3 regions of the Virgibacillus sp. genome follow, and region 2 is predicted to be linked to each of the others. Evidence: riboswitches for the same ligand, from Rfam matches in the RefSeq annotation. Region 2 holds a riboswitch; each other region holds the start of a gene.
What was found. A riboswitch is a leader RNA that binds a small molecule or an ion and turns the genes downstream of it on or off. The one in region 2 is predicted to bind S-adenosylmethionine.
Positions count from the first base shown of each region.

Region 1: linked by a shared signal. The riboswitch ahead of HLX49_RS14365 (methionine ABC transporter ATP-binding protein) and the one ahead of HLX49_RS09375 (methionine biosynthesis PLP-dependent protein) in region 2 are both predicted to bind S-adenosylmethionine.
Region 3: linked by a shared signal. The riboswitch ahead of HLX49_RS01995 (YezD family protein) and the one ahead of HLX49_RS09375 (methionine biosynthesis PLP-dependent protein) in region 2 are both predicted to bind S-adenosylmethionine.

Region 1 is NZ_JABXHF010000077.1:6,251-13,768, forward strand. Features, by position in the region: gene serS (serine--tRNA ligase) at 1-1,050, shown strand, start outside; SAM riboswitch class I at 1,322-1,428, shown strand; SAM riboswitch class I at 1,565-1,668, shown strand; gene HLX49_RS14365 (methionine ABC transporter ATP-binding protein) at 1,865-2,896, shown strand; gene HLX49_RS14370 (methionine ABC transporter permease) at 2,886-3,536, shown strand; gene HLX49_RS14375 (MetQ/NlpA family ABC transporter substrate-binding protein) at 3,646-4,464, shown strand; gene HLX49_RS14380 (M20 family metallopeptidase) at 4,486-5,691, shown strand; gene HLX49_RS14385 (RDD family protein) at 5,963-6,352, shown strand; tRNA gene HLX49_RS14390 (tRNA-Ser) at 6,489-6,581, shown strand; gene proC (pyrroline-5-carboxylate reductase) at 7,046-7,518, shown strand, end outside.
Region 2 is NZ_JABXHF010000036.1:10,832-18,349, reverse strand. Features, by position in the region: gene HLX49_RS09380 (homocysteine S-methyltransferase family protein) at 1-704, opposite strand, end outside; SAM riboswitch class I at 935-1,036, opposite strand; gene HLX49_RS09375 (methionine biosynthesis PLP-dependent protein) at 1,300-2,400, opposite strand; SAM riboswitch class I at 2,496-2,597, opposite strand; gene HLX49_RS09370 (manganese catalase family protein) at 2,869-3,765, opposite strand; gene HLX49_RS09365 (YuzF family protein) at 3,781-3,999, opposite strand; gene HLX49_RS09360 (LysR family transcriptional regulator) at 4,550-5,434, opposite strand; gene HLX49_RS09355 (malate synthase G) at 5,589-7,518, shown strand, end outside.
Region 3 is NZ_JABXHF010000005.1:40,078-47,595, forward strand. Features, by position in the region: gene HLX49_RS01985 (hypothetical protein) at 1-1,557, opposite strand, end outside; gene HLX49_RS01990 (ABC transporter ATP-binding protein) at 1,550-2,344, opposite strand; SAM riboswitch class I at 2,778-2,882, shown strand; gene HLX49_RS01995 (YezD family protein) at 3,041-3,214, shown strand; gene HLX49_RS02000 (bifunctional homocysteine S-methyltransferase/methylenetetrahydrofolate reductase) at 3,379-5,226, shown strand; gene metE (5-methyltetrahydropteroyltriglutamate--homocysteine S-methyltransferase) at 5,373-7,518, shown strand, end outside.

The DNA.
Region 1 (7,518 bases), on a different contig from region 2:
ATGAGAGAAGTAGGCGACCAAATTGCTGAGTTGGATAGCGAATTAAAGCAAATTAATGAACATTTAGAGCAAATCATGTTGTCTATTCCTAATATTCCTCATGAAAGTGTACCAATTGGTGAAGATGAAGATGATAATGTCGAGGTGCGGAGTTGGGGAGAGAAGACGCCATTTTCCTATGAACCAAAGCCTCACTGGGATGTAGCAACAGACTTAGACATCGTTGACTTTGAACGAGCTGGCAAAGTGACTGGGAGTAGGTTTGTCTTTTATAAAGGACTTGGTGCAAGATTAGAGCGTGCATTATGGAACCTGATGTTAGATTTCCATGTGGATGAACATGGCTATGAAGAAATGTTGCCACCACAAATTGTGAATCGAACTAGTATGACTGGGACAGGGCAATTACCAAAATTTGCAGAAGACGCCTTTAAACTAGAAGAATGGGATTATTATTTAGCTCCGACTGCAGAAGTGCCAGTAACAAATTATTATCGTGATGATATTTTAAAGATAGATGATTTACCGAAAAAATTTGCTGCATTTAGTAGCTGCTTTCGTTCTGAAGCAGGATCTGCTGGAAGAGACACAAGAGGTCTGATTCGTCAGCATCAATTTAATAAAGTCGAGCTTGTCCATTTTGTTAAACCTGAAGATTCCTATGAAACATTGGAAGTGTTAACAAATCATGCAGAGAAAATATTACAGTTATTAGAGCTTCCTTATCGTGTGATGAGTATGTGTACAGGAGATTTAGGCTTTACAGCAGCTAAGAAGTACGATATCGAAGTATGGATCCCTAGTCAGCATACGTATCGGGAAATTTCTTCTTGCTCTAATTTTGAAGACTTCCAGGCAAGACGTGCCAATATCCGTTTTCGTAGAGAAGCAAAAGCAAAACCAGAATTTGTGCATACATTAAACGGCTCTGGATTGGCTATTGGTCGAACTGTTGCAGCTATTTTGGAAAATTACCAGCAAGAGGATGGAACGGTTGTTATTCCAAAAGCATTGCGTCCATATATGGGAGGAAAAAAGGTCATTCAATAAGCCAATTCAAACATTTACTGTGAGTCAAATGGTAAATAGAAGAGCAAAGTCGCATTTTGGGCTTATTGACGAAGGCTGGAACAACGGTTCATGCATCTTTTTTTTAAAAGGAACATAGTCTGAAAGATAACAGGAAACATCCGCGGATAAAATTTTTATCGCAATAAAGGCTTGGCGATAGCCCATTTTTTCTAAAAATCTGTTTGACAAGTAAAGGAAACCGTAGTATGATATAACACAATATCTTGATCAAAAATAAATATAATATTTCTTCTTATTAAGAGAGGTGGAGGGAATTGGCCCTTAGAAGCCTCGGCAGCGGACTCGTAAGTAGTACTGTGCTAAATCCAACAAGCAAGCATGCTTGAAAAATAAGAAGCGGAAACCAATAGATTGGAAATCCCTTCTTATTTCGTATAAGGAGGGATTTCTTTTTACGCAATAGGAAAGGGTGGAATTTTCAGAGTTTATAACTTAAGCAAAACGGTGGTGTTACCGCCAAAAAATAACATACTTCTTATCTAGAGAGGTGGAGGGACTGGCCCATAGAAGCCTCGGCAGCGGACTCATATGAGTACTGTGCCAAATCCAGCAAACAAGTAGTTTGAAAGATAAGAAGAGGATATGTATAAAAAATACCTCTTCTTATGGAAGGGGTATTTTTTATACTATAGGAAAGCATAAAAGTTTAAAGGTTTATAGTATAAGAACATCTTTGTTATTTTTGGAAAAGCTAGATCCATGGCAATTGTTTCACATGGAACAATTGCCATACAAAGCGATTTTAAGTGAAAAAGAATGGTGGATTGGTTCAATGATTATATTTGATCAGGTAACGAAAGTGTATGAAGGAAAAGGTGAATCTGTTAAAGCATTGCACAACGTGGATTTACAGGTAAAAAAAGGAGAAATATATGGTGTGATTGGATTTAGTGGTGCAGGAAAAAGCTCGCTCATACGCTGTGTGAATGCTTTAGAACGTCCGTCATCTGGAAGAGTAATCATAGATGGAAAGGATCTCTTACAATTAACTGCAAAAGAAGTACGTGAAGCAAAACGGAATATCGGTATGATTTTTCAACATTTTAATCTTTTACATTCAAAAACAGTGTTTACGAATGTAGCGATGCCTCTACTAGTGGCAAAACGTCCTAAAGAGGAAGTGAGAAAAAGAGTATTAGAGTTACTCGCTTTTGTTGGTTTAGAAGATAAAGCAAACAGTTACCCCGATCAGCTATCTGGAGGGCAAAAACAACGCGTAGGGATAGCTCGTGCTTTAGTTACGAATCCGAAAGTGCTTTTATGTGATGAGGCAACATCTGCACTTGACCCAGAAACAACAAAATCTATTTTTCAACTGTTAAAACAGGTAAATCAGGCATATGGAGTGACGATTTTAATGATTACGCATGAGATGGGTGCCATCAAAGCGATTTGTGATCGGGTTGGTGTTTTAGATCAAGGAAAAATAGTGGAGTCGGGCAGTGTATTTCAAGTATTTTCAAAACCAAAAACAGCGATTGCTGCTAAGTTTGTAAGTTCTGTGATGAATGACCATATACCGGAGTCGATTTATGCGTTACTTCGTGAACAGCGAGAAGACCGGCATATATATCGCATTGTGTTTGTCGGTAATAGTGCAGGCGAGCCTTTATTATCACAAGTTGCTAAAACGTATACCGTAGATGTCAATATACTGTATGGCAGCATTACAGAAATACAAGGGATTCCTTTTGGCAATTTCATCGTTCAATTTTCAGGTACAGAGAAGGAGATGAAACGAGCTTTGCTACATATTCATCAACAAAAGGTTACTGTAAAGGAAGTGTTAGCAGATGTTAGTTGATCAAGAACAACTCTTACAAGCTTTATGGGAAACGGTCGTCATGGTCGGCGTATCATTAATTTTCTCTTTTCTTATCGGACTTGTATTAGGTGTTTTATTAGTCGTATCGAGAAAGGGGCATCTTTGGGAAAATAAAATTATTTTCACTATATTAAACACAGGAATAAATATATTTCGTTCTATTCCATTTATTATTTTGATGGTAGCCGTTATTCCATTCACAAGGCTGATTGTTGGAACTTCGATTGGAACAGCTGCTGCAATTGTACCAATGATATTATTTGCTGGCCCTTATATTGCTAGATTAATAGAAAACTCTTTACTGGAAGTTGACCCAGGGGTTATAGAAGCAGCACAAGCAATGGGGGCAACGCCATGGCAGATTATGACTCGTTTTCTTTTACCAGAAGCACGAAGTTCGTTATTACTAGGCATAACGATTGCAACAATTGGTTTAGTAGGAGCTTCTGCAATGGCTGGAGCAGTTGGTGGAGGAGGCCTTGGTGATTTAGCTATTACATATGGCTACCAGCGTTTTGACACGGTCGTGATGTTCCTTACTGTAGGGATCCTTATCATCATGGTACAAGGATTACAGTCCCTCGGAAACTACCTAGCCAGACGAGTGCGACGAAGATAATAAGGTTTACTGGGAACGTGGTAGGATATGCTTAGAGGAATACGTAGTAAGAATGAAAACAGGTGGATGAGTAAAAAACGCCTGAAAATATATACGAGGAGAGTTTTTTATGAAAAGATTAGCAGCTTTATTTTTCCTATTCATTCCATTAATTATTATTAGCGCTTGTTCTAGCAGTGAAGCTAGTTCCACGGTGAAAGTTGGTATTAGCGGTTCTGATACGACGATTTGGGATTATGTAGCGGAAAAAGCTAAGGATGAAGGGATAAACGTAGAAATTGTTCGTTTCTCCGATTATGTGCAACCTAATTTGGCTTTAGCAGAAGGAGAGATTGATGCAAATGCATTCCAAACGGTTTCTTATTTTGATGCGTTTATAAAAGAACATGATTTAGATTTAACACCAATTGCCACGACGGTCATTGCTCCAATGGGGTTATATTCGGAAAAACATGGTACCACAGAGGACATACCTAAAGGAGGGACGATTGCTTTAGCAAAAGAAGCTACCAATATGGGAAGAGGTTTATTATTATTACAGGACGCAGGTTTGATTAAATTAGCGGAAGACTTCGATGGCAATGGTGCTTTAGATAAAATCATTGACAACCCAAGAAATCTGCAATTTGAATTACTTGTTGCTGGGCAAACGCCAAGAGTCCTTCCTGATGTGGATGCTTCAATTATAAACAATGGAATAGCCGTAGACGCAGGATTAAGTCCATTGAAAGATGCTATATATCATGAGGATGAAACAGCTACAGCCTATATTAACATTATTGCTGTTCAGGAAAAGAATAAAGATGATCAAGTATTGACGAAGCTGGCAGAGATTTACCAAACTGAAGATGTAGCTAAATTTATTGAAAAAGAACGTGACGGAAATTCTATTCCAACTTTTGTGCCATTAAGTGAAATTGGCTACTAAATTTAAAATGAGGTGATAATAATGACGTTTACTACAGAAACGACAACGATTTGGAAACAGGAAATAGCAAAAAATATAGCGGCTAATAAGGAAAGATATATTCAGATTAGTCATGATATCCATGCTCATCCTGAAATTGGAAATCAAGAAACATATGCTGCTAAAACATTAACAGATATTTTAGTGGAAAATGGCTTTGATGTTCAATTGGATGTGGCAGGGCATGCTACTGCGTTTATCGCTAGAAAGAAAAGTGCTTTGGACGGAAGGAGAATTGCGTTTTTAGCGGAATATGATGCTTTACCAGAGATCGGTCATGCATGTGGTCATAATATCATTGGTACGTTAAGTGTTGGTGCTGCCATTGGTTTAAGTCAAGTAATCGATGAAGTAGGTGGTGAAGTAGTAGTCTTTGGAACGCCTGCTGAAGAAGGTGGACCGAATGGCAGTGCAAAAGGCAGCTTTGTTAAAGCTAAAATTACAGAAAGCATTGATGCAGCCCTTATGCTTCATCCTGGTGCAGATACACGGCTGACAGGTCCTACATTGGCAGTAGATCCGCTCGACTTTGAATTTTTTGGTAAAACTGCTCATGCTTCTGCGCATCCAGATCAAGGAATTAATGCGTTAGATGGGGTTATTCAATTGTTTAATGGCATCAATGCTTTACGTCAACATGTTTCAAACGATGTACGGATACATGGCATTATTACAGATGGCGGTGACGCTCCTAACGTTGTACCTGATTATGCGAAAGCTCGATTTTTCATTCGTGCAAGAACAAGGGAAGGTTTGAATCAAGTTACGGAGCGAGTAAAAGCAATTGCAGAGGGTGCTGCTTTAACAACAGGAGCCAAAGTAAAAGTATCTCCATTTCAAAATGAAGTGGATAATTTTATTATCAATGAGAGTCTAGATGATATTTTTAAAACGGAAATAGAGCAATTCGGAGAGACAGTACTTGAACGTTATTCGCAAGCTTTAGGTTCGACAGATGCAGGGAATATAAGCCAAGTAGTTCCAACAATTCATCCGCATATTAAAATTGGCTCGAGTAGTTTAATTGGTCATACTGTTTCGTTTCGAGAAGCTGCCAAGTCAAAGCAAGCAGATGAAGCATTAATTGTTGGAGCAAAAGCAGTGGCATTTACAGCGCTAAAATTGTTAACGGATGAGACAGCTCTTGACAGGGTAAGGAAGGAATTTCTTTATAAAACGGAGAAATAATTTTGATTGATGTTGCGGTAATTAGTGGGTGGTTCTTTTATCCCCTACTTTCTTAGTATGTAAGATATTACCTAAAAGTTTCTAGAAGAAATGGGGATGTAGTAGCTGTTATTTTCACTTAGACACCTACCAATTCCTGAGGTTACAGCACCTTCTATCTCTGCTAAATATTCTCTTTAAAGCAGGATATTAATTTTGTTTTTCTACATTTTCAGGAAACTTTCATGCTTCTTGTGCGTATAACAGCTAGACGAACATAGGAGGGGATGAAATGAAGTCGTTAACCAAACAAAGGATGAAGGCTCTTTTTATTGATGTAGCAATTTCTACCGCTGTAACTGTGGGGGTTGAATACGTTTTACGGAAAAAAGTAAAGAATGAGTTTATTCATACTGTAGTAACCCCAACCGTTGTCATGTGGTCGCTCGAGTACATACAACTAAAGCAATGTAGACAAACGGTGGGTTATAAATTGATGGGGCTAGAATTACGAAGCAAAACAGGTTTTGAGTTGACACCGATACAACTTTTTAAACGAATGGCTTATCGTGACACGTTAAGTAACTTACAATACATTATTAACCGACATTCCTTTGAAGGAGAAGCTGGAGCTGTACTTCCGCATGACAGGTATGCAGGTACGGTTGTAAAAGAGGTATAGCAAGGTCTTGGCACAGCTTTATGCATAATTCTGTGCCAACCTTTGAGAAATATATATCTATGTTAGTAAATAAAAAAATAGTAATTAGGAATTGACAAGTATGTTAAGAACATGGTATATTATATCTTGTCGCCACGGAGGTATACCCAAGTCTGGCTGAAGGGATCGGTCTTGAAAACCGACAGGGGTGTAACAGCCCGCGGGGGTTCGAATCCCTCTACCTCCTCCATTTTTAAAATTAGCGCATAAAATTTTGGAGATAAAAAAATCGTTACATTGTAGCGATTTTTTTGATGTAAGTACGTTTTTAATTGTTTGAACTTGACAATGATTTGTTTTATGCATATAGTACATAATTAATAAAATAAAAATAAAAAAGCGATGACGAGGCCAATTGTATCATGTACGGACGACAGAGAATGGGGTTCACCGGCTGAAAGACCCCACACGTAGACGGCTGATATGAACCTACCTACTGAGCTGTTAGAATAAACCTGACCGCAGTTAAAAACTGTGTTAACAAGAAAAGCTGGGCATGGGACTCATGCCAATATAGGTGGTACCGCGGAAAACTCTTTTCGTCCTTATTTAGGATGGAGAGAGTTTTTTGTTTTTAAAAGGTTTATGGTATAGAGACTTAGCGAGAAGCTAAGTTTTTCTAAAAATGATTTTAACAAGGAGGTTGTTACTACGATGGATAAAAACCTTGCATTTATTGGTGCTGGTTCTATGGCCGAAGCAATTATTTCTGGCTTAATTGAATCAACCATTATCGATAAACAGCACATTATGATAACAAATCGAATGAATCACCAACGAATAGCTGATTTAAAGCAAAAGTATCACATAGACAGTATGCGTGATAAACAACAACTAATAGAATGGTCAGATGTCATTGTATTGGCTACAAAGCCGTGTGATATGAAAGAAGCACTTGCTTCCATTCAACCATATATAGAAGAGAGGCATTTGATTGTTTCAGTTACAGCAGGAATATCAACGGAAAAGATAGAGCAGTGGATTGGCATATCTACCCCTGTTGTTAGAGCGATGCCTAATACTTCTGCTTCCATCGGTTTTTCAGCTACTGCTTTATGTACTGGAACGCACGCTTTAGAAGAGCATATGAGCATAGCGAAAGAATTGTTCGATACGATTGGAACAAC
Region 2 (7,518 bases):
AATGCCCCAACATAACCTTTGACTGTATCTCTTATTTTAGCTACAAAGGGCTGGATGGTATCAGGGCCACGGAAGCAATTCATTCCGACGACGAGCGCTCCTTTTTCAGATAATAATTGGCAAGCTTCCTCTACGGTATACCCGTCCCTTAGAATGTTTTCTCCCATAAGACCAAAAGTGATAACGGCTGGGAGTTCTTGTTTCGTAATTTCTTCTAAAGCGATTAGAGCTTCTTCATAATAATAAAATGTTTCTCCATTTACGAAATCAACACCTTCTTCTTTACACCATTGCACCATCTCGGCAAAAATGCTCCTTACTTGCTCTTTGGAAGCTGGGTCATTCGGATCGAAAATATTCGTGTTAGAAATGTTTCCAGCAACGAGTGCTTCTTCTACAGGATGTTCTTTGGCGACTTCTTTTGCTAGTTGAATGGCATTTCTGTTCAACGGCTCGAGCAATTCTTCCTTACCAATAATTCGCATCTTTTCTCTATTCCCATTGTAAGTAAACGCCAGTACGACGTCTGAGCCTGCATTCATAAAATCGCGATAAGCTTGTTTCAGAGCTTGTGGATTATCTAATGCGACTTCCGGTACAAAAGAACCTGCTTGTAAATACCCCCTGCGTTCTAATTCAAATAAATAACCTTCTCCCACAATAACCGTACCTTCCTGCAATCTTTGTTGTAAGCTGCGTTTCATCTTAAACTCCTCCTTTTATTTTGAAACCTTTGCTTTGTAAAAAATGTGGCACGAAGTATGTAGCAAGAGCTACGACTTCCGGATTTAATTCATGGAAAAATTACGCCCACCTTTCATTAAAAAATCGTTTTCTTAGTTGCTTCACCTATGTGAGCTTCCATCGTGAATTATTGGAACATAAAAACCCCCTTCTTATGAATAAGAAGAGGGTAGCTTCCAAATGTTGTCTCTTCTTATCTTCAAGCGTTACGCTTCTGGAATTAGCACAGTGCAAAAGATGCCTGTTGCTGAGGTATCATAGGGGCCAGTCCCTCCACCTCTCTGGATAAGATAAATCCTATAAAGTTGTGGAATAATAAAGATTTACAGTTGGCGATGTTTAAAAACGCCATTAAATTCACAGTGTGTAAAATCTTATCATTCAGAATATGAACTATACTATATACGAAAAAAATAAATGTCAACCTATTTCGAAAATATTTTATAGATTAGAAACTTCTGCGTCTAGTAGTGGATGAGAGCCAACATTTCATTTTCTATGATGTTTTTTTCATAAAAATACAACTTTTATTATAAAGTTCCGGCAAGCCCAAATTTAAAATGCCTGTAATGCGTTCTGCAAATCATGTTTTAAATCATTCACATGCTCTATTCCGACCGAAAAGCGTAATAAACAGTCATCAATGCCACGCTTGGTACGTTCATTAAGGGGAATATCCGCATGTGTTTGTGTCGCTGGATACGTGATAAAGCTTTCCACACCGCCTAGACTTTCGGCGAAGGTAATCAGTTGCATTTGCTGTAAAAAAGGGTCTACCCACTTGCTATCGTGTAAACGAAAAGATAACATACCACCTTTGCCAGGATAAAGCACCTCTTTTATTGCTTGGTGGTTGCTTAAAAAATGGGCTAATTCTCGGGCATTTGTTTCATGCTTTTCCATACGCAAGGAAAGCGTTTTTAACCCTCTAATTAACAGCCAACAATCAAATGGAGAAAGCACTGCCCCAGATGCATTATGCATCATAGCGAGTTGTTCACAAATCGGTTCATTGTTAGCAACTACTATGCCAGCCAATACATCATTGTGCCCGCCGATATACTTTGTTGCACTATGTAGAATAATATTAGCGCCAAGTTCTAAAGGGCGTTGCAAATATGGCGTAAGGAAGGTGTTGTCAACAATAAGTAATAGATTATATTTTTTAGTAAGGTGAGCGATGGAGGCAATATCTATTTCCTGCATTAAAGGGTTTGTCGGTGTTTCAATAAATATTGCTTTTGTTTTGTTAGATATGTTTGCTTCCGTTTCTTTGAAGTTGGTAAAAGGATCATAGCAGATCTTGAAATGGTATGCTTTGTTGTACTGTTCCAACAAACGATACGTTCCCCCGTAAATATCTGCTGAAGCAATGATTTCATCACCAGCTTGAAAAAGGGAAAGTACAAGCTGGATAGCCGCCATGCCTGAACTACAAGCAAAGGCTTGCTTACCAGATTCTAAATGCGCAACACCTTCCTCTAACAGGCATCGGGTAGGGTTTTTTGTACGGCTATAATCATACCCGGTTGACTGCCCTATCCCATCATGTTTGAATGCAGTTGATAAATAAATAGGGGGATTAACTGCGCCAGTGCGAGCATCACTTCGATTTCCTAGTTGCACCATGTTTGTTTCACGCGTTTGTTGTAACATTTTATCATCTCCTTAAAAATGGTTACAAGGAGAGGATGCAAAAAACCTCTCCTTGAAATAAGAAGAGGTTTCCTAATATGTCGAAAAGGAGCTTCTTCTTATCTTCAAGCGCTATGCTTCTGGAATTGGCACAGTACCGCATGCGGTCTGTTGCCGAGGTATCAAAGGGCCAGTCCCTCCACCTCTCTGGATAAGAAAATGTCTATTGAATTTTAAAAGTTTGAATATTAGAATACAAGGAAAATGAATAAAAGTCAAGGGGATTTTTTAATCGATTTAGGCTTCCGATAAAATTTTTTTTTGCACTATAGGAAGGTATAAATTTTTTGGTTTATCGTATACGAAAAACAAAGGCTTTCGAAAGGCTTGGTGACAAGCCAAGTTTTCTAAGAACTACTATCAGTTAAATGTGGTTTCTACATAAATATTCCATGATGAACTCCGTGGTGTTCAAGGAGTTCATCATACTTACATGTTTTCCATTAACCGTTTAGCGATTTTTTGATAATCATCTTTATCAATGCCAGGTGCAAATTGTTCAGGAAGGTCTTCTAAATTAGGAACAGGGCCTCCTTTTGGTGTTCCTTCCTTGACGATTAGCTTCTCCCCATTCTCTGGATTGTCTCCTTTCCAAATTTGTCGGATATCGTTATAATCTCCCACATCATTCCACGTGTATAAAACATTTGCCAATCCTTGTTCTTCAAATTTTCGAGCATAATCAAACTTCGTGTTCGATAAATCAGGAATCGGGATAAGCTTTTTAACGTCAACGCCTGTTGCGATTTCTAATGCTTTCGCATAGGCTAGCACATGTGTACCTCCACGAACTAATAAGTAACCAATCATTTCTCTTGCTGTTTCATGTTCTGTCATTTCGTAAACGCGCATTTTATGTGTACGAGCGCCGACTTCAAGAAAGAAATTGTGTAGTAAATCTAAGACAAGATTGCCGCTACTAAAGACATTATCTCCTGTCCATGCTCGACCCATGGAGTCACCTACAAGTGCTGTTTGAGCAGTAGCGATAAATTGATACGTATTTCGACTGTCTTTTCCTTCGCGTAACGGGGTTACATCTGGGTTTCCCGTGTAAAAGGTGTTTCCTTTTGAAAGTAGATTAATTGTGTTCGTCACAAGTTCAACATGGCCGAACTCTTCAGCTGTTATACTTGCTACAAGATCGTAAAATGGTTTAAGCTTATCTTTTTGGCGGAAATTGAACGATTGAAACATATAATTATTTAATGTAGACATCTCGCCAAATTTCCCACCTAATAATTCTTGGACCGCTGCTGCAGCATTAGGATCGCCGTGTTCAGGAACAGGCAGTTCAATTAACATGCGGTTTTCACGCTTAAACATGAGAAGCCTCCTTCTTTAGCTTTTCGGAATCACCCAAACAATTTGTTGAATACGAATATAGAATGAAGATCCGCCCGATTCTAAAACGATATGGTCAGGCATTACTGTTTTTAAGCTACCTGTCACTGTTCCTTGTGTTGTTTGTACAATGAGCGTGGCACCTGTTATTGACTGTAAAGTTTGGTATACGTAAGGGTCAAAAGCACTTGTAAATGATGGGGTTTGTGCGTTCATTTTTCAGCCTCCCTTTATGATGGATACTCACTACAACTAGGCTATGACGGCAAAAAGCAGGTTATTCGTTGGACAAGTTGAAAATAAATGCTTATCTCGTATTTTATAGAATTCTTCATAATTGAAAAGTCGCTGAAGTTCACAATTATCCACGAGTTGCTACACCCTAAGCCAATAAAAAAAACAGTAGCGTTTTATAATTGCTACTGTTTTTTTATTGATTTGGTCTGCACTATAAGAAAGTATAAAATGAGGTGCTTGGATCGGCGTCTGGCTCCAGGGCTCAGCAACTAGGCGTCTTCACGAATCGCCCTACGATAAGTCATCATTGGTTCGTGGCTAAGAGGATGGACGACTAAAACAGGGCTTGCCGCTCGACATCGGCATACCCCTGTTTTAGTGGCATAATACCTTTATCTCCGTTGCTAAACGGGAACTTGCTTCTTTGTTCCACTATAGGAAAGCATAGAATTACTATTGATTATAGTATAAGAAAAATTAAGGCTTTCTCTAAAAGGCTTGGCGGTAAGCCAAGTTTTTCTAAATGAACTTAATTTGTAAAATTTTTTGCCATAGTGACAAATTCACGCACGGCATACGGCAAATATTTATCTTTTTTCCAAATAAGTGCCAACTCAAGATGAACCCTTGGGTGTTTGAAAGGAATAGCTTGAACATCGTGATGGAGCAGTTGTTGGCAAATTTTACTAGGGAAAAGAGCGATGCCTAAGTTTGCCTCCACCATTTCTATCATAAAGTCTCGCTGCGAACTTTTACATACTGCATTTGGTGAAAAATCGTAATATTGACAGGCTTCTACAATCCGGTCATGTAAAGAGAAATCTTGCTGATATAAAATAAATGGTTCATCCTGTAAATCTGGCAATGCAACAGATTTTTCAGAAGCAAGAGGGTGATTGTTTTGGACAACGACCATTAAAGGGTCTTTTAACAGGTTTATTGTAGAAAAGTGGTGTTTTTCTACTGGTAGATTACAAATGAGGCCAACATCTAACTCTCCTTCTTTTACCCCATGTTGAATTAAATTACTACCCACTTCGTTTAGTTCAATATGAAAGGAGGGATGCGCTGCTTTGTATTGACTAATTAATTTTGAAAAAAAAGTAGCGCCAATAATGGGAGGGATGCCAATTTTTATTTGTCCTTTTTTTAATTGCACCACGTCATACATTTCCGTTGTTAGATTTTCATAAGCTTCGATAAATTGTTTGGCGTTCCCTAAAAACGCAGCGCCCGCATCTGTCAGTTCAATCTTTTTTCCACCTCGATAAAATAAAGTAACACCGAGCTGATTTTCTAAATTTTTAATTGCTTTACTTAAGGAAGGCTGGGAGATGTGAAGCGTGGAGGCAGCTTTGGTGAAATTTTGTTTATTGGCTACAGCAATGAAATACTCAACTTGACGAATGTCCATATAATCCGACCTTCCGTTTGTTAAATTCCTGTTTTTCATTATTATACTAAAATCAATAGCTAAAAGGAATAACACTTATGCAAAACGGATATTTCAATTTTATGATTTTTAACATTACAATAGAGTAAATAAAGGATTACAGAGGGGGATAACATTGACAGCGTATATAACGAAAGGCAATCTGCAAATTGCTACAGAACTTTATGAATTTGTTAACAAGGAAGCATTACCAGGCACGGGATTGAATCAAGAGAAGTTTTGGCAAGATTTTGATGAACTCGTTACCGATTTGGCACCTAAGAACAAAGCATTATTAGTTGAAAGAGAGAAAATGCAACAAAGAATAAATGACTGGCTTCAAACAAATGATTTTGAAGATCAAGAAGCGTATACGTCATTTTTAAAGGAGATTGGCTATCTAGAGCCAGAAGTGGATGATTTTACGATTACAACCGAAAATGTGGATGATACGATTACAAAGCAAGCAGGGCCGCAATTAGTTGTCCCTATTGATAATGAACGTTATGCGCTAAATGCTGCCAATGCGAGATGGGGGTCGCTTTACGACGCATTGTACGGTTCAGATGTGATCTCTGAAGAAGATGGCGCGGAAAAGGGGGCGTCATATAATCCCATTCGTGGGCAATGGGTAATAGAATTTGGAAAAAAATTTTTAAACGATCATTTCCCACTGCAAACAGGGTCTCATGCCGAAGTGACTCGGTATTTTGTAAGTGATGGGAATTTGCATATTAGCTTAGAAAATGGTGCAACAACGGCATTAAAACATACGGCGCAATTTGTTGGTTATCAAGGTGATGTAGCATTGCCAACAGCTATTCTTTTCGTTCATAACGGTTTACACGTTGAAGTGCAAATAGATCCGTCGCATCCAATAGGTAAAACGGATGTTGCTGGGGTAAAAGATATTGTATTAGAAGCAGCGACAACGACAATTATGGACTGTGAGGATTCTGTAGCTGCTGTGGATGCAGAAGATAAAACGCTTGTTTACCGAAATTGGTTAGGGTTAAATAAAGGTAACTTATCCGCTACATTCACCAAAGATGAAAAAGAAATCACCAGAACGTTGCATGCTGATCGTACGTATAAAGGTCCAAATGGAGAAGCGATTACATTGTCTGGACGAGTGCTGATGTTTGTGCGAAATGTAGGGCACTTAATGACAACGAATGTGATTCTCACGAAAAACGGAGAGGAAATTCCTGAGGGGATCATGGATGGTGTGTTCACTTCACTTATGGCAAAACACGATTTATTAGGAAGCGGGCGTTATCGAAATTCACAAGAAGGCTCGATTTATATTGTAAAGCCAAAAATGCATGGCTCAAAAGAAGTTGCATTTGCGAATGAATTGTTTCATCGAATTGAAGATATGTTAGATTTAGAACGATATACGATTAAAATCGGGGTTATGGATGAAGAACGAAGAACATCATTAAATTTAAAAAACTGTATTTATCAAGTAAAAGAACGCGTCGTATTTATTAATACGGGATTTTTAGATCGAACAGGTGATGAAATTCATACATCTATGGAAGCCGGTCCAATGATTCGTAAAGGGGAAATGAAGACATCGGCTTGGTTACAGGCATACGAAAAAAATAATGTGCAAACAGGGCTGCAAGCAGGGTTACAAGGGAAGGCGCAAATTGGTAAAGGAATGTGGGCGATGCCAGATTTAATGGCTGATATGCTTAAACAAAAAATTAGTCACCTTACAGCAGGTGGGAATACGGCTTGGGTACCGTCGCCAACAGCAGCGACATTACATGCATTGCATTATCATGAAGTGGACGTAAAAGCAGTTCAAGATCAGCTTGCCAAAGAGAAGCAAAGTTATCAGACTGATATGTTGCAAGTGCCAATTGCTAAGCAACCAAATTGGTCGCATGAGGAAATACAAAATGAGTTAGATAATAGCTGTCAAACATTGCTTGGCTATGTCGTTCGTTGGGTGGACCAAGGCGTAGGATGCTCGAAAGTTCCTGATATTCACCATATTGGTTTAATGGAGGATAGAGCAACGTTACGAATTTCCAGTCAAATGTTAGCTAATTGGT
Region 3 (7,518 bases), on a different contig from region 2:
CACACCGTAAATTATTTTGGAAAAAAATAGATGCACTAAGAAAAATAAACCAACTACAAACATGAGTAGGAACGATTTCATCGTAGATCCACTTTGCTGTGTCGACTCAAATACTTCTGAAAATGGATACTTACGATTGTTTAGAACCTTATAACTGATTAATGTGTGTAGAATAGCTGTTATAAGGACAATCGCAAGGTCAGGAAGAATTCGTATAGAGAATATAAATAAAAAAACGATCGATAATAATAAATAAAGTGGTAAAAACAATTTAATAATAAACGCTTTTAGAGTGCCACTGTAAATAGAAGAATGATGAACGATTGGTGTAATTTGAAAAACCCATGCAGCTTTATATTTGCTAGAAAATTGGAGCATCATTACTACAAGGCCAATAAACATCATACAAAAATAAATGGTGAAATACATATTACTACGAGAAAGTTGCTCAATTGAATGTAGATTTAAATAGTTGAATTGGAAAATAAACGGAAAAACAAGAGATAATCCTAAGGTTGGATACACCTTTAGCTTAAAATCACGTTCTCTTGCCATAATAAGGGACGAAAACCGGAAAAATTGCCGTTCCTCTTTGTTTCTAAAAAATAAATGCTCCCACATAGCGTTCATATTCCATCGTTTCGGTTTAGATTTCTCTGTACTGTCCATAAGTTTTTGCAAATTACGCTCAAACGCCGGCATTAATTTATAATATAACATAACCGAAATAACTGGTCCGATGACTGCTAAAGAAGAAAGGATCACTATCCCAAAGGACGTATCGCCATTTAGTATAAATTCAAAAGGTGCGCCGAACCACATAGGAGGAATAAAAACATTCCACCAATTGAAATTATATATATAATTAAAATCAACTATTTCAAAAGCTCGAGCGACAATTTGGTAACCGATAACAATACCTACGGATAATAGGATTTGCACATAGTTAATAATATCCTTTAATTTCTCCCCACTGAAAAAACGTAAAATAAAAATGTATATGAGTGCTGTGATGGTCATGATGAACAGTATTAACAAAATAATTTCTACTAAAAAAAGCATTAAATAACCGATTCCATGTACAAATAACATAACGATAGCTGGAATGATAATAAACGCGCCTGTTAACATACTCATATAAATTGCAACATGGGTGATTTTTGCTGCGCTAATGGTTCTCGAATCAATCGGTTTCGTATGGAGAACTGTTTTGTCGCGAACATCTAGAAGTACTGCGGAAAAATCAGACACCATGGATGTCATTAAAATGAACATGGAAATACCAAAGATGAGGCTGATTTGGAAGATATAATTATCTCCAAAAAATAAAAAAGGAACGAGCATGACCCCGTATAATACATAAATAAATAATGATTTTACAAACTGATTGCTATCCTTTTTTTTATTTGATACATTTGAAGCAAATACTGTCGGTATTCTGCGCTCATCCATCGTAAGCTTCGTCTCAAGAATTTTACGCATCATGTGATAATCAATACGTAGCATATGGAAAAAAGGTTGTAGCAGATCAAGGATTTTTAAAGAGAATTTACTCATGATTATCACCATCAGTTACAATTTGAACAAACTTCTCTGCGGTTTGTTTATGTTCATCAAATCCTGTTATCTGGTTGAAAATACTTTCTAAAGAGCCTTGCTTATTTTGTTCGCGCAATTCTTCAAATGTACCATCTGCTGCAATTTCTCCATCCTTAAGCAGGACGATGCGATTGCTAATCTTTTCTACAACCTCCATAATATGTGAGGAATAGAAAATGGTCTTTCCTTCTGCAACAAGCTGTTCCAAGATGTCTTTAATGATGATGACACTATTAGCATCAAGCCCATTTAGTGGTTCGTCTAAAAAGATCAGATCGGGATTATGCAATAGGCTTGAAATAAGTAATACTTTTTGCCGCATTCCTTTAGAAAAAGAAGAAATACGCGTATGTAAAACATCTTCCATGTCAAATTGTTGCATAAGGCTTTTAGCTTTAGCAGCCGCTTTATTTTTATCCATGCCGTAAAGCTCACCGATAAATGTCAAATATTCATTAGCTGTTAAATTATCATAGATCTCTGCATTTTCTGGGACATAACCAATTTTACGTTTGTAGGAGTAATCACTTGTAGCAATATCTACTCCAAAAAGTTCTACCGTCCCACTATATTCTTCTATTAACCCGAGCATGATTTTAAGTGTAGTACTCTTTCCCGCACCGTTAGGCCCAATATACCCAATGATTTGTCCAGCATATACATCGAGATTAATGTTATTTAATATGCTTTTACTTCCATAACTCATGGATAAATTTCTTAACGACAATACTTTTTCCGTATACATCAAACTCACCTGCTTTCTAGAAAATTTTAAGAACCATGTATCCTAGTCCATGAGTGACTAGGAATCAAAGAAAAATTTACTTCCATTTGTATTTGTGAAACAGAAATTAAGTAAATTATCACAACCTTCATATGGTCATTATACGATAGTTAAATCTAATTATCATTAACGATTTAAAATCTAACAAAAAAAGTCAATTTGTGGGTGGTGTTAAGGAATCATAAAAATCTAATATATATTCAAACAAGTGTGCTCGACAGCTAATGGAATTAGGTTTAATCCTATTGAACAACTATGAATAAGTCTGAAAAGCGCTTCGAGAATGTATGTATAAAACCTATTTGTATTAATATTTGCAAAAATTTTATAAATAAATTATTGACAATAATACACTTTCGGTGTAGAGTATTAAACAAATTTAATATTAGATGATTTCTTATCCAGAGAGGTGGAGGGACTGGCCCAGCGAAACCTCGGCAACAGACTTTGTTGAAGTACTGTGCCAATTCCAGCAAGCATTATGCCTGAAAGATAAGAAGAGCGATAGACTTATAAAATAATCCACCTCTTCTTATTTATCAAAAGGAAGAGGTTTTTTGTTATGAACAGGCGCTTTTCTTCCAAGGGCACTAGGCTTTTACAAGTTCCAGTTTGGTTACTTGTACTTTGAATAACATGAGAAGGGAAGATGGGAAAATGGGTAAATTGAATGAAGTACAATGGGAGTATGTAAGAAAAAGCTTAGATGCAATTGATTTCGGTTCTGTAGTCATTACTGTACACGCTGGAAGGGTTACACAAATTGACATAACGGAGAAAAAGCGGTTTGCGAATATGAATAACAATCATTCGTTACAAAATTCCAAATAAAGCACATGCCGATTAGACAACTAAAGGCATCTTTTACCTTTTCGATTATTTAATAAGGTGAAAGATGCCTTTTACTATGTTAAAACCATTTTTCCGCATGAACTGTTAGTAAGACCTATCATGAGTAGGAGCAGATGATTTGATGCAAAGGAGGAGAAACCGACATGAGCTTATTACAACAATTACAAAATCAAATTTTAATTGCCGATGGTGCTATGGGAACGATGCTTTATTCCTATGGAATCGATCAAAGTTTTGAACAATTAAACATAACCCATCCAAATCAAGTTCAACAAGTACATGAAGCGTATATTCATGCTGGAGCAACAGTCATTCAAACAAATACATATGGTGCAAATTATATTAAATTAGCACGATATGGGTTGGAGGATCAGGTGAAAAGGATCAACCAAAAGGCTGTGCAAATTGCAAAGGAAGCTCGGCAAAAAGGAGTATCCATTGTAGGGGGGATTGGCGGTATTCATGGCGTTCAAGCTTTAAACGAAACAAAAGAGGAAATTAAGCGAAGCTTCCGAGAACAATTATATTGTTTGCTTTTGGAGGGAGTAGATGGGCTCATTTTAGAAACTTATTATAATCTCGATGAATTAAAGATGGTGTTGGAAATTGCTCGGGAGGAAACGAAAATCCCTATTATTGCAAATGTATCGATGCATGTTCCGGGGATTTTGGAAAATGGAACACCGTTGGCTGAAGCATTACAACAACTGGAAGCTTTAGGTGCTGATCTCGTTGGCGTGAACTGTCGTTTTGGTCCGTCGCAAATAATCACCTCTTTACAATCGGTTCCTATACCGAAAAGGGCTTTTTTAGCTGCTTACCCAAATGCAAGCTTACCTGCTTATCGCGATGGTGTACTTTATTACGAAAATGAACCGGATTATTTTAGGGAGTGTGCCAGCCAATTAAGAGAGCAAGGAGTTCGTTTAGTAGGAGGGTGTTGCGGAACAACACCTAACCATATTAAAGCATTAGCTGAGGGCTTGAATGCTACTAATCCTATTACTGAAAAAGTGGTAGACTTTCCAAAGCAGGATAGGGTGATGTTAAAAAGGAAACGAAAAGAAAAATCGCTGGCAGAATTAGCAAAAGAACGACATACCATTATTGTTGAATTAGATGCTCCGAAACATTTAGATATGACAGAATACCAGCAGGGAATACAAGCATTGAAAGAAGCTGGAATCGATGCAGTAACACTTGCCGATAATTCGCTTGCAACACCGCGAATATGTAATACAGCTATTGCAACGATTATTAAAGAGCAAGGAATCAAACCGTTAGTCCATATAGCTTGCCGAGACCGTAATTTAATTGGCTTACAGTCGCATTTAATGGGATTGCATATTTTAGGAATTCATGAAATTTTAGCAATAACTGGCGACCCAACTAAAATTGGCAGTTTTCCAGGAGCAACATCCGTGTTTGATGTGAATTCATTTAAATTAATTGAACGAATTAAAAAAGGAAATCAAGGCATGTCATTTTCCGGGCATTCTCTAAGAGAACATACTGCATTTACCGTAGGAGCAGCTTTTAGTCCAAATGTGAATAATGTAGAAAAGGCGATTGCTCGATTGGAGAGAAAGATCGCAAGTGGTGCTGATTACATCATGACACAACCCATGTATAGCAAAGATAAAATAATTGCTTTGAAACAAGCGACCTCACATATAGATACTCCGATTTTTATTGGAATTATGCCATTAACGTCTACAAAGAATGCTGAATTTTTACACCATGAAGTACCAGGGATAAAGCTTACAGATGAAGCTCGATCCCGTATGAAAGCAGCAGAAGGAAATCGAGCACAATCAACAAAAGAAAGTATAGCTATTTCGAAAGAGTTACTTGATACAGCTTTAGAACATTTTTACGGGATATATCTTATCACTCCGTTTATGCGCTATGATATGATCGTCGAATTAGTTAACTATATTCATCAAAAAACAAATTCTATGCGAGTGAAAGCAAGCTTATCCTCACATTAATTTAGGATTTAAGGGTAAGTACAAATCAAATTCTAAAGAATAGTCGTTTAGAATAAATGCATTAACCTATCCTAGAACCTGAGAACGCAAGAGAGAATGTGAATAATCATGATTTTCGATCACATATAAAAAATGGAGGAGTATATATGTCAAAAATAAAGAGTTCGAATATTGGTTATCCGAGAATTGGAGAAAATCGAGAGTGGAAAAGAGCACTAGAAAATTTTTGGAGTGGAGTTATTTCCGAGACGGAATTATTTGAAAAAACAACAGAAATCCGTTTACGTAATTTGAAAAAACAACAAGAAAAAGGAATCGATCTAATCCCGGTAAATGACTTTTCCTTATATGACCATGTCTTAGATACAGCCGTTACGTTTGGAATCGTACCGAAACGTTTTAACTATACTGGTGGAAAAGTAGATAAGCACACGTACTTCGCTATTGCACGTGGAACAGGTGGGACCGTCGCTTCTGAAATGACGAAATGGTTTAACACAAATTACCATTATATTGTTCCGGAATTAGATGATGTCACACCTTCATTAGTAGAGAACCGTGCTTTAACTTTTTATCAAGAAGCTAAAGAAAAACTAGATATTGATGGAAAGCCTGTCCTTTTAGGCCCCGTAACATTTGTAAAACTGGCAAAGGGTTATGACGAGCAGGAGTTTTCAACAATTGTGGAGACATTTGTACCATTATATGTCCAGGTCTTACAAGAACTTGTCGAAGCGGGGGCATCTTGGATTCAAATAGATGAGCCAATCTTAGTAACGCAATTATCGAAAGAAGAAATCGCAGTAGTTGAAAAAGTGTATCAGGCTTTTGCTAAACACGTACCTCGTGCGAAGATTATTTTACAAACGTATTTTGAAAAAATAACTGCTTATGAAAAAATAGTGAATCTACCAGTAAAAGCGATTGGTATCGATTTTGTTCACGGAGATTCTTTAGAATTATTAAAAACGTATGGATTTCCCAAGGGTAAGGTGCTAGCAGCAGGAATTATTGATGGACGTAATGTTTGGCGAGCTAATTTAGCAGAAAAGCGCACGCTGATGGAAGAGATTAGACAGCTAGTTCATCATGATCAGCTTATTATTCAACCATCTTGTTCCCTCTTGCATGTTCCGGTAACAAAAACATTAGAACAAAAGCTGGATAATGTCATTTATGACGGACTTTCATTTGCTGATGAGAAGCTTGATGAAGCAGTTACATTAGCGAAAGGTCTGAATCATGGTATGGTTTCCGTTCAAGATGATTTAAATCAAGCGAATGAGGCAATTAAACAATTAATAGAGACGTATCAATCCAATGATGAAGTAAGGAAAAAAGTAGCTCATTTAACAACTGACGATGCACAACGATCCATACCTTTTGCAGAAAGAATAGAAAAGCAAAAGCGGCGTTTGCAATTGCCATTACTGCCGACAACGACAATAGGCAGTTTGCCGCAAACGCCTGAAGTAAAAAGAACGCGTACCAAATGGAGAAAAGGTGAGATTACGGATCATGCGTATGAACAGTTTGTGAAGAAGCAAATGAAACGGTGGATCACAATTCAGGAAGAACTTGATATCGATGTTCTTGTTCATGGTGAATTTGAGCGAAATGACATGGTTGAATATTTTGGGGAAAAAATGAATGGCTTCACTGTGACAGAGTTTGGCTGGGTGCAGTCGTATGGATCACGATGTGTCAAACCACCTTTGATTTTTGGAGATGTGTCTTGGGATAAACCAATAACGGTGAAGGAGAGCGCTTACGCACAGTCGTTAACAGAACGTCCGGTTAAGGGAATGCTAACAGGGCCAGTAACCATTTTAAATTGGTCTTTTGTCCATGATGCAGCACCACGCTATGAAATTATGAAACAAATTGCATTAGGATTGCAAAAGGAAATAGAGTCTTTAGAGGCAAAGGGCATAACGATTATTCAAGTAGATGAACCAGCTTTACGTGAAGGGTTGCCGCTTAATCGAGCAAAGTGGGAGGAATATTTAAAACAATCGTCACTTGTCTTTCGTCTTGCAACGGCAACGGCTAGTCCCGAAACACAAATTCATACACATATGTGCTATTCCAATTTTGAAGATGTTTTTGATTGTATCGATGATCTTGATGCGGATGTCATTTCAATTGAAACGTCACGAAGTCACGGTGAGATCGTCTCCATCTTTGAAGAAAATACGTACCAAAAAGAAATTGGTTTAGGTGTTTATGATATCCATAGTCCCAGAATTCCATCTGTTTATGAAATCAAACAAAATATGAACCGTGCATTAC